DNA from 3 places in the uncultured Intestinibacter sp. genome. Region 1 is predicted to be linked to each of the others. Evidence: riboswitches for the same ligand, from Rfam matches in the RefSeq annotation. Region 1 holds a riboswitch; each other region holds the start of a gene.
The links. A riboswitch is a leader RNA that binds a small molecule or an ion and turns the genes downstream of it on or off. The one in region 1 is predicted to bind FMN.
Positions count from the first base shown of each region.

Region 2: it holds a riboswitch for FMN, as region 1 does, so the genes downstream of both, RDX53_RS02830 (ECF transporter S component) here and ribD (bifunctional diaminohydroxyphosphoribosylaminopyrimidine deaminase/5-amino-6-(5-phosphoribosylamino)uracil reductase RibD) in region 1, are expected to answer to the same signal.
Region 3: it holds a riboswitch for FMN, as region 1 does, so the genes downstream of both, RDX53_RS03425 (FGGY-family carbohydrate kinase) here and ribD (bifunctional diaminohydroxyphosphoribosylaminopyrimidine deaminase/5-amino-6-(5-phosphoribosylamino)uracil reductase RibD) in region 1, are expected to answer to the same signal.

Region 1 covers NZ_CABQXJ010000041.1:17,739-21,022, reverse strand. The annotation lists gene RDX53_RS08630 (riboflavin synthase) at 1-319, opposite strand, end outside; gene ribD (bifunctional diaminohydroxyphosphoribosylaminopyrimidine deaminase/5-amino-6-(5-phosphoribosylamino)uracil reductase RibD) at 344-1,456, opposite strand; FMN riboswitch at 1,603-1,720, opposite strand; gene RDX53_RS08620 (hypothetical protein) at 1,809-2,144, opposite strand; gene RDX53_RS08615 (PIN domain-containing protein) at 2,344-2,958, shown strand; gene RDX53_RS08610 (hypothetical protein) at 3,080-3,284, opposite strand, start outside.
Region 2 covers NZ_CABQXJ010000008.1:36,667-39,950, forward strand. The annotation lists gene RDX53_RS02825 (amidohydrolase) at 1-916, shown strand, start outside; FMN riboswitch at 1,305-1,422, shown strand; gene RDX53_RS02830 (ECF transporter S component) at 1,535-2,149, shown strand; gene tsaE (tRNA (adenosine(37)-N6)-threonylcarbamoyltransferase complex ATPase subunit type 1 TsaE) at 2,439-2,891, shown strand; gene tsaB (tRNA (adenosine(37)-N6)-threonylcarbamoyltransferase complex dimerization subunit type 1 TsaB) at 2,891-3,284, shown strand, end outside.
Region 3 covers NZ_CABQXJ010000010.1:39,345-42,628, forward strand. The annotation lists gene RDX53_RS03425 (FGGY-family carbohydrate kinase) at 64-1,602, opposite strand; FMN riboswitch at 1,688-1,805, opposite strand; gene RDX53_RS03430 (flavodoxin) at 2,166-2,597, opposite strand; gene RDX53_RS03435 (CDP-alcohol phosphatidyltransferase family protein) at 2,812-3,171, shown strand; gene RDX53_RS03440 (ROK family protein) at 3,211-3,284, opposite strand, start outside.

The DNA of each region.
Region 1 (3,284 bases):
TTCCTGTTGTATCCACGTGACCTGTAACTATATGTCCTCCAAATCTCGATGATAAGCTCATAGCTCTTTCCAGATTTACTTTTGAATTTCTTGTTAATGTGCTTAAATTTGTCGCTCTTACAGTTTCCATCATCACATCTGCTACAAATTCATTTTGAAATACTTCACAAACTGTTAAGCATACTCCATTAACCGCTATAGAATCACCTAGATTTACATCTTCTAAAACTTTATTTGCACAAATTCTTATCTTCCCACTTTTACCACTCGCCGTAATATTTTTAACTATTCCGACTTCTTCGACAATTCCAGTAAACATAATACCTCCTCTCTGTAATCAAATTTATTTAATTACATCTGCCTCTATCAAAATATCATTATCTATCATTGTTGTATTTGTAATATGTAAGTTTATTGCATCACTCAAACTCTCAATTCCCATTCCAGATACAAAACTAGGTGCATCCTTTCCTCCTATTATCTTCGGAGCCATAAATATTTTAACTTTATCAACTAAATTTTTTCTAAATAAACTGTCATTTAAAGTCGCCCCACCTTCGACTAATACTGAATCTATTTTTAATTCACCCAATTTTTTTATTACAAAATTTAAATCTACTCCTGATTCATCTTTTGGTGAAATATATACATCTACATTGTTTTCTTTGAGTAAGTTTATCTTGCTTAAGTCGTTTTTGCATGTAAAAATTATTGTTTTTGCTTTTTTATCTTTTACTAAGTTTAAGTCCATAGGAATTTTTAAATTAGTATCGATTACTATTCTTATCGGATTTCTAGTTTTTTGATTTTCTATCCTAGTTGTCAAACTCGGGTTATCTTTTAAAACGGTATTTATACCTACCATAATAGCCATATATTTATTTCTAAATTCATGCGTCATTTGTCTAGATTTTTCGTTTGAAATCCACTTAGATTCCATATGTTTAGTCGCTATTTTTCCATCCATACTAACAGCAGTTTTTGAAATAACTAATGGTTTATTGTTTTTTATGTAGTGAAAAAATACCTCATTTAACTTTAGACCTTCTTCTTTTAAAATCCCTGTTGTAACTTCAATTCCAGATTCTCGTAATTTTTTTATTCCGCCTCCTGCTACTAGTGGATTGGGATCTGTATTACAAATTACAACTCTTTTAACCTTATGCCTTATTAAATTATCTGCACATGGAGGTGTTTTGCCAAAATGTGAACAAGGTTCTAATGTAACATACACTGTAGAATCTTTTATATCTTCCTTAGCACTATTTATTGCATTTACTTCCGCATGTGCTTGACCATATTCCATATGATATCCTTGTCCAATTATTTTATTATTTTTAACTATAATGCATCCTACTAATGGATTTGGATTTACTGCACCAATTCCCAATTTCGCAAGCTCTAAAGCCTTTTTCATATAGTAATTATCTTCTTGAGATTTTGAGTCAAATTTCATAAGAATTCCTTCTTTCTCTATAATGAATTTACATCAGCATATTTTATAACCATTTTTTTACAATCAAAAAAGCCCTGATATAATCAGGGCTATACGTTCAATAATTAAAATGATACTAAAACTAACTTAAATTTGTTTTTATCATTTTTTATCTTCTCTCATCCAGACTTTACTGTCGGCTTTGGAATCTCACCAAATCAACTACAATCGTAGCTCGCGGGCTATACCGCCGGTCGGGAATTGCACCCTGCCCTGAAGAATATTTTAAATTCATCTTTATTAACTTATATCTGTAATGTAACACATTTTGAAATAATTTGCAATTTATTATCTATTTTTTTCAAAATTAATTTTATTTCTTTTTAATTAATTCTATTTCTTTTTCTAATTTAGCAATTCGCTTTTCTTGATTTTGTATTTTTTTATTTAAATTTGTTATTGTTTCTCTTTGTGAATCTAGTATGCCTATTATAGAGCTTAAATTTTTATCATTTGTTTTAGCAAATTTATCAAAAAATTCTTTAATACCCTCCTCATAAAACACATTTAGCCCTTCATTATAAGCCTTTATAATATAGTCTATTAGTTTATCATACTCACCATTATCTACTTCCTGTTTTAAGTCTCTCCCTAATTTTTCTTTTAATTTTTTATCAAAATCTATCGCCTTATCTTTATTTTCATTCATAATTCTATAAAATCAAAATTACTTTTAATTTTGACCCTTTGCCCCCTTCATCTTAATAAAAATTATTTCTTAATATTATTCTAAATTTAAGAAATAAATTTTTCTATAGATTTTAAAATATGGTATATAAAATTTTTTTTTGTAAATAATTCTAAATAGATGAGCTCATTATTTTAAAAATTAATAAGGGAGATTAAAAATGCAAAAGATTTTTTTAGTAGATACAGAGAACGTAAATATACGTTCACTAAAAGGAGCTAATTATTTAGATGAAAATGATTTAATAATACTTTTTACAACAGATAAGACTATTGTTCACAATTTTCATAACAATTTAATAAAAACTATAGAAACAAAAGCCACTATAAAAAATATACATATAGAATCTGGCGGCAAAAATTGTCTTGATTTTCAATTGGTAAGTTGTTTAGGACTATTAATCGGATCTAATACTAAAAAAAATATTGAGTATTATATAATAAGTAGAGATAAGGGCTACCTTCATTCAATAAACTTCTTATATGAACAAACCCAATGTTCTATACACTTAATATCTAATTTAAAATCATTATTTGATGAGAATTATGATGATACTTTGGCTATAATGCAAAATATGGACAACGAGATTACAGAAGCATTAAAGAATCTAGGATATACTAATAAAACCATAACAAAAGCATTAATTGCAATAGATTCATCAAAAACAGAAAAGGATTTAGAAGTTAACTTTTTTCTTCAATTTGGCTGGAATAACAAGATATATAATACTTGTAAACCAATAATATTCAAGTATGATATTCTTAATATCGCTTAAATTAACGTAAAAAGTATAATTATTGTATTTTCTCTTAAATAAAATATATTGTAATATATAAAAAGCACTGTCTTTTTTAGACTAGTGCTTTTTTAGTTTATGTATAAAACTTTTAATAAAGTTATTTCCCTTTTCCATCTTTCACTTGGAATTTCTTTTTATTTAAAAAAGCTAAGTCCTTTTTAAAGAAAATACCAGCGAATATTTTTGTTGATAAAAATATTATAAATCCTATAATAGCGTATATTTCTATCTGTTGTATATCTATGTTCTTTTTAAATATTGTATATAAAATAGAACCATATGGATCCACTTTAATATAGCAT
Region 2 (3,284 bases), on a different contig from region 1:
CCCTATAACACCACACTTAAATGTAATCGACGGAATAAATCCAATGGATAGAACATTTAAAGAGGCGTATGAAGGTGGAATAACAGCAGTTTGCACAACTCCTGGAAGTGCAAATGTTATGGGTGGACAAGCAGCTGCAATCAAAACTTTTGGTAGAAGAATAGACAAAATGATAATCAAAAATCCAGTTGCATCAAAAGTTGCATTTGGTGAAAATCCAAAATCATGCTACGGTTCAAATGATAATACACCACAGACAAGAATGGCGATTGCTGCATTACTTAGAGAGAATTTAAGAAAGGCAGAAGAATATTTATTTGACTTAAAATCGGCAGAAGAAGATGAAGATATAGATAAGCCAGAATTTGATATAAAATTAGAATCGCTTATACCTGTGTTAAAAAAGGAAATACCTTTAAAAGCACATGCACACAGAGCTGACGATATGTTCACAGCGATAAGAATTGCTCAAGAATTCGATTTAAAACTTACACTAGATCACTGCACAGAGGGGCACATGATAGTGGAAGAATTATTAGAAGAAGATTATCCACTTATAGTAGGTCCATCTTTATCAGAAAGATCAAAAATTGAGCTTAGAAACTTAACTTTTGAAACTGCTGGGATTTTATCAAATGCAGGGAAGGATATCTGCATAATGACAGACCATCCAGTAATCCCACTGCAATATCTACCTATATGTGCGGGATTAGCTGTTAAATACGGTATGAAACAAGAAAAAGCATTAGAGGCGATAACTATAAATCCAGCAAAAGTTTTAGGAATAGAAGACAGAGTTGGTTCTATAGAAGTTGGAAAAGATGCCGATATAGTAATTTGGGACGGAAACCCACTAGAAATCCAAAGTAATGTTTTATACACAATAATAGATGGAAAAGTCGTTTATAAAAGATAAATTAAATGTAAAATCTAAGCATTAAAAAGTAATAAAAAAGTAATTAGAAAGTAACTAATAAAACATTAAAAATAATTAATAAGAATAATGTAATTAGTAAAAAGATAATATAATAATGTAATTAGTGAAAAAATAATATTAAGGAAACAATAACATTAAGTTATAATTAAAATAAATAATTATAATTTAAATTCAAAAAATAATATTGTGTAAACAAAAAAATAAAAATTTATATCTAATATATGCTAAAAATAATATTCAATATATAAAAAAATATGGAATTAATAAGAATAATGTATAAATGTAGCATGTGAAAATATTAATTTTGTTGACAGAAATTATTACATTGATTATTATAATAATTGAATAGGAAAATAAAATAACTAGAAAAATTCTTCGGGGCAGGGTGAGATTCCCTACCGGCGGTAAAGCCCGCGAGCTATTTAATTAGTTGATTTGGTGAAATTCCAAAGCCGACAGTAGAGTCTGGATGAGAGAAGAGAGTTATAAATTTAAAAGATTTATTTATTATGATTGCTCATAAAACTCGAAGAAGAAGATTCTCTCGAGTTTTTTTATTTGACCTATAATAATTTATTTTATTGGAGGTTATGTATTATGCAACAAAGTGTAAATACTCATAAATCAAAAAGAACAATGTCTACTAGAGTGATAGCTCAGATAGGAATTTTGGCAGCTATATCTTATTTTTTAAGATTTTTAGAAGTGCCATTACCAATATTCCCATCATTTTTAAAACTTGATTTATCAGATATAGTAGCAGTATTCGGTGGATTATCAATGGGACCTGTTGCAGGTTTTATAGTAGTCGTAATCAAAAACTTATTACAAGCAGTTTCAGGAAGTACAACTGGAGGCGTTGGTGAAATAGCAAACATATTAATCGCAGGACCATATGTATTAATGGTATGCTTTATATGTAGAAAAGCTAAAACTTATAAAAATGTATTAATCGGTGGTGTTTTAGGAACAATACTTATGGCGATAGTCGGTGCAGTAGTAGATTATTACATAGTATTCCCATTATACGGATTAGTAATGCCAATGGATGTAATAATAAGCATGGGTACAGTATTAAACCACAGAGTTACAGATTTATTCACTTTTATGATTTGGTTAGTAATACCGTTTAATATATTAAAAGGTGCAATCATGACAGTGGTAATTTTACCATTATATAAAAAGATGGAAAGAATATTAAGAGTTAAATAGATTTATAAAAATAAACCTGTCCTTTTGTTAGGGCAGGTTTTTTAGTTTCCATCGAGTTAATGAAAAGTATAAGGCTAGCGACATATCTCATACTTTTTTTAGGTTATAATAAATATAGTCTTATACATTGAAAAAATAACGTATAAGCCTATAAAACTACTAAAAAGTATAATATAATAATATTTGGTTTATATTTAAACTGTAGAGTGTAATAAATAACATTAATTTCACCTTATAGTTTAAATAGTAGATTAGATACGGAGATGAAAATATGAAAAACACACAGATGATAAAGAATATATACTTAAATAACGATCAAGAAACTAGGGAGATTGGTTTTAAGTTAGGTAAACTTTTAAAGCCAGGGAGCATAGTTTGTTTAATCGGTGATTTAGGTGCAGGAAAAACAACAATGACTCAAAGTTTGGCAGAGGCACTAGAAGTAGATGACTATATCACAAGTCCAACTTTCACAATAGTGAACCAATACGAAGGAAAAATGCCACTATATCATTTCGACGTATACAGAATTGGATGTAGCGAGGAAATGTACGATATAGGATTTGAAGAATACATAAATGGTGACGGTGTATGTATAATCGAATGGGCAAATATAATCGAGGACATACTACCAGATGAATACTTAAAAATAGAATTAAACTACAAAGACATGGGAAGAGAGATGACGCTTATTCCTTATGGCGAAGAATATGAAAAAATAGTTGAGGAGTTGACTAAATAATGAAGATTTTAGGGATAGATACATCATCTATGGCGGCAAGTGTAGCTGTTATAGAAGACAATAAATTAATTTGTGAATATACAATTAACACTAAAAAAACTCATTCACAAAAACTTATGCCAATGATAGAAAATATGCTAGGTTTAAGTGATTTAAATGTGCGTGAGATTGATGCGATTGCAGTTTGTGAAGGTCCAGGTTCTTTCACAGGGCTTAGAATTGGTATGGCAACAGCAAAGGCAATAGCTCATGTTAACGATATACCCGTGATAGGAGTTAATTCACTAGAGGCTTTAGCAGCAAATATGAACCTTTGTGATAAAAAAATATGCTCAATATTAGATGCACAAAGAAATCAAGTTTATACAGGAAGATACCAATATGAAGGTACAA
Region 3 (3,284 bases), on a different contig from region 1:
TAATTTTTTCCACAAACAATAACCCCCTATATATAAAATATATAGGGCTCCTTTTAAATCTATTTATAAACTTCTCATTTTTTCTAGTTGATTAAATACACTTTTCATATCATTTCTTATTATTTGTTGTTGAATTTTAAACATCTCTCTATAAAATTTAGTATTTTCTTTATTTGGAGTATAAACTTTTTTAACTTTAACTACATCTAAAAGTGCTTTTTTCAAATCGTGTATGTCACCTACTGCATAAGCGGCAAGTATTGCATCCGAAAGTACTGCACCTTCGACATTTTCTAATGTTACTACTTCACTTCCTAGCATGTCGGCCTTAATTTGATTCCATAAAGAACTTTTGCTGCCTCCTTCTGTCACAACAATTCTATCTAAATTACACCCTGCATTTCTATACATGTCTGCAACATAAATATAATCATAACCTATCGCCTCAAGCACAGCACGCCACATAATTCCTTGGTCCGTATTTGTTGTCAAATTTAAAAACGCTCCACTTGCATTTTCTATTCCTACAGAACCACCTTGTAGATAAGGAAGAAATAATACACCTTCACATCCTGGCTTAACTTTTTCAGCCTTTTGTTGTAGTTCATCATAATAAGAAGATTCACCAACCTTATCACAAATATTATCTCTAAACCATCTAAGCGATAACCCGCCAGTTCTTATGTATCCCCAGTAAAAATAAGTATCTGGCAATGTTCCACTACAGAAAATTAGACCAGAGTCTTTTGTGCTCAATTTTTCATTTATTTGATCTGTTGTTACAGTAAACATTGAACAAGTCCCTGCTACATCAGATGCCATGTTTGGATTTATTATTCCGCAAGCGATATTAGATTGCATTGTATCACCTGCACCTGCTACGATAGGTATTCCAGATGGTAATCCCAATTTTTCTGCCATTTCATCACATAGATTCCCTACAATATCCCATGGCTTAACTATTTTAGGCAACATCCTCATAGGTATATCTAAAAGTTTCATTTGCTTTTCTGACCATTTTTTATTTATAACATCATAACCAAGCGCCCATCCCGAAATAGTCGCCCAATCTATAAATGCATCATCAGCTTTTAATCCTGCTAATTTTGCCAAAACATAAGGTCCATTATTCAAAAGTTTTGCACCATTTTCTCTGAACCCTTCTATATTTTTTAAAAACCAACGCGCAAATAATGGTGGATAAAACGAATCTACATACGCATTTCCACTTTCACTTGCCCATATATTTTCTACATTTTCATTTAACCATTTTGCATCTTCTTTTGTTCTAGAATCTAGATAATTTATGTATGGAGTTATAGGGTTTAAATTTTTATCTACACCTACAATCCCACAGATTACACCATCTCCACAAATAGCTCTTATGTCTTTGGGATCTATACCACTAGCTTCAATACAGTATTTTATACCTTCAATTACACCATCTAAATAATCATCGACATCCATTTCAAGCCACTCTGGTTTTGGACATTTTAAATTAGTTGCTATTTGTGTTTTTGCCATACAAACCATATCATCCCTATACAAAGCTGTCTTTGTACTTTGAGTTCCACAATCAAATCCAATATAATACTTCGTCATTTACTATGCCTCCAAATTTCTTATATCTTCGGATTAAAAAAGCTCGAAGAAAATATCTCCGAGCTACATATTACCTAAATTCTAAAACATTCTTCTCTCATCCAGACTTTACTGTCGGCTTTGGAATTTCACCAAATCAACTATAAAAATAGTTCGCGGGCTTTACCGCCGGTAGGGAATTTCACCCTGCCCCGAAGACATATATTTTTATTTATAATTTGATGGTAGTATTATTGTAAATATATGTCAATAAAAACATTTTAAAGAGGAAAAGGGAGGTTTAAAAAATAGTTGCCTATTTTTTATCCTCCCTCGATATGGCTTAAATCTCTCTAAAGTTTTATTTTTTGAACACTTTTATTTACTTTTTTATTTTTTAACTTTTATTTTTAATTTTTATTTTTAACTTTTTAAATTTTATTTTTCGGTTTTAAAACAATATAAACTATATTTACATATTAAACATATATTAGTAGTATTTATAAAATACTATATGTATTAAAAATATTTCTATTCTTACATCTACTCTCTTTTTTGAATATATTTAGGGTTTTATATTTTTATTATGCTTGTGCTATTTTTTTACCATAAGCTTTACACTCGTCACAAGCGTCTCCTTCTGGTGTTTCATTAACTGTTAATCCTTCTTCTGACATTAAAACTGCACCAGCCGCTTTAGCATCAGCTTCCCAATCTCTCATCCAGTCACATTCTCCCCATCCATAAGATCCGAATAATGCTACTTTTTTACCATTTAATTTTGGTTTTATTGATGAATACATTGGTTCAAATTCTGAATCCTCTAATTCTTCATCTCCCATTGATGGGCAACCTAATACTATTTTTTCATAATTATCTACATCATCTATTCCAAAGCAATCACTTGTAGCTACTTCAACTTCAGCGCCTGCTTCTTTTATACCATCAGCTATTAAATTAGCCATTGCTTCTGTGTTTCCTGTTCCACTCCAATATACTACTGCTATTTTACTCATTTTAAATTTCCACCTTCCTTTGATTATTAATCTTTATTGTGAATTATTTATATTTGATATTAATTATCATTATCTTGATTTAAATTATAGTAAGTCTGTCTTAATCTGTCAATCACTTTTTCCTAATTTATTTTTATTTTTTATAATAAATGAATAAAACGGTTGGTATTGCTATACTTATAGATATAATTTAATTTTAGAAAGATGTGATTTCATGAAATTTATCCCTAATATTCTCTCATCATTTAGAATATTTTTTTCCCTATTTTTAATTTATTTAAATCCTAAAAAATTATTATTTATATTTATTTATATAATTTGCGGAATTTTAGATGTATTAGATGGGTTTATCGCCCGAAAATTTAATGCAACAAGTAAACTTGGGGCAAAATTGGATAGTATACCTGATATGATTATGATTTTTGTTATTTTATTTAGATTCGTACCTACTATGGGTTTAAATTTATTTATGATTTTCATAGTTGCTACTCTAACTGCAATTGAAGAAATTTTAATAGATTTAACTATGGATTCTTTGGATTTAGATAGAAAATTTTATTTTAATATAAAGTAAGTCCGAGAAATTATAAAATAACTCGGACTTATTTTTATTTTATTGCCCTAATATTGCAGCTCCAATTATTCCAGCATCATTGCCTAAAGTAGCTATTACAATATCTGCAAACT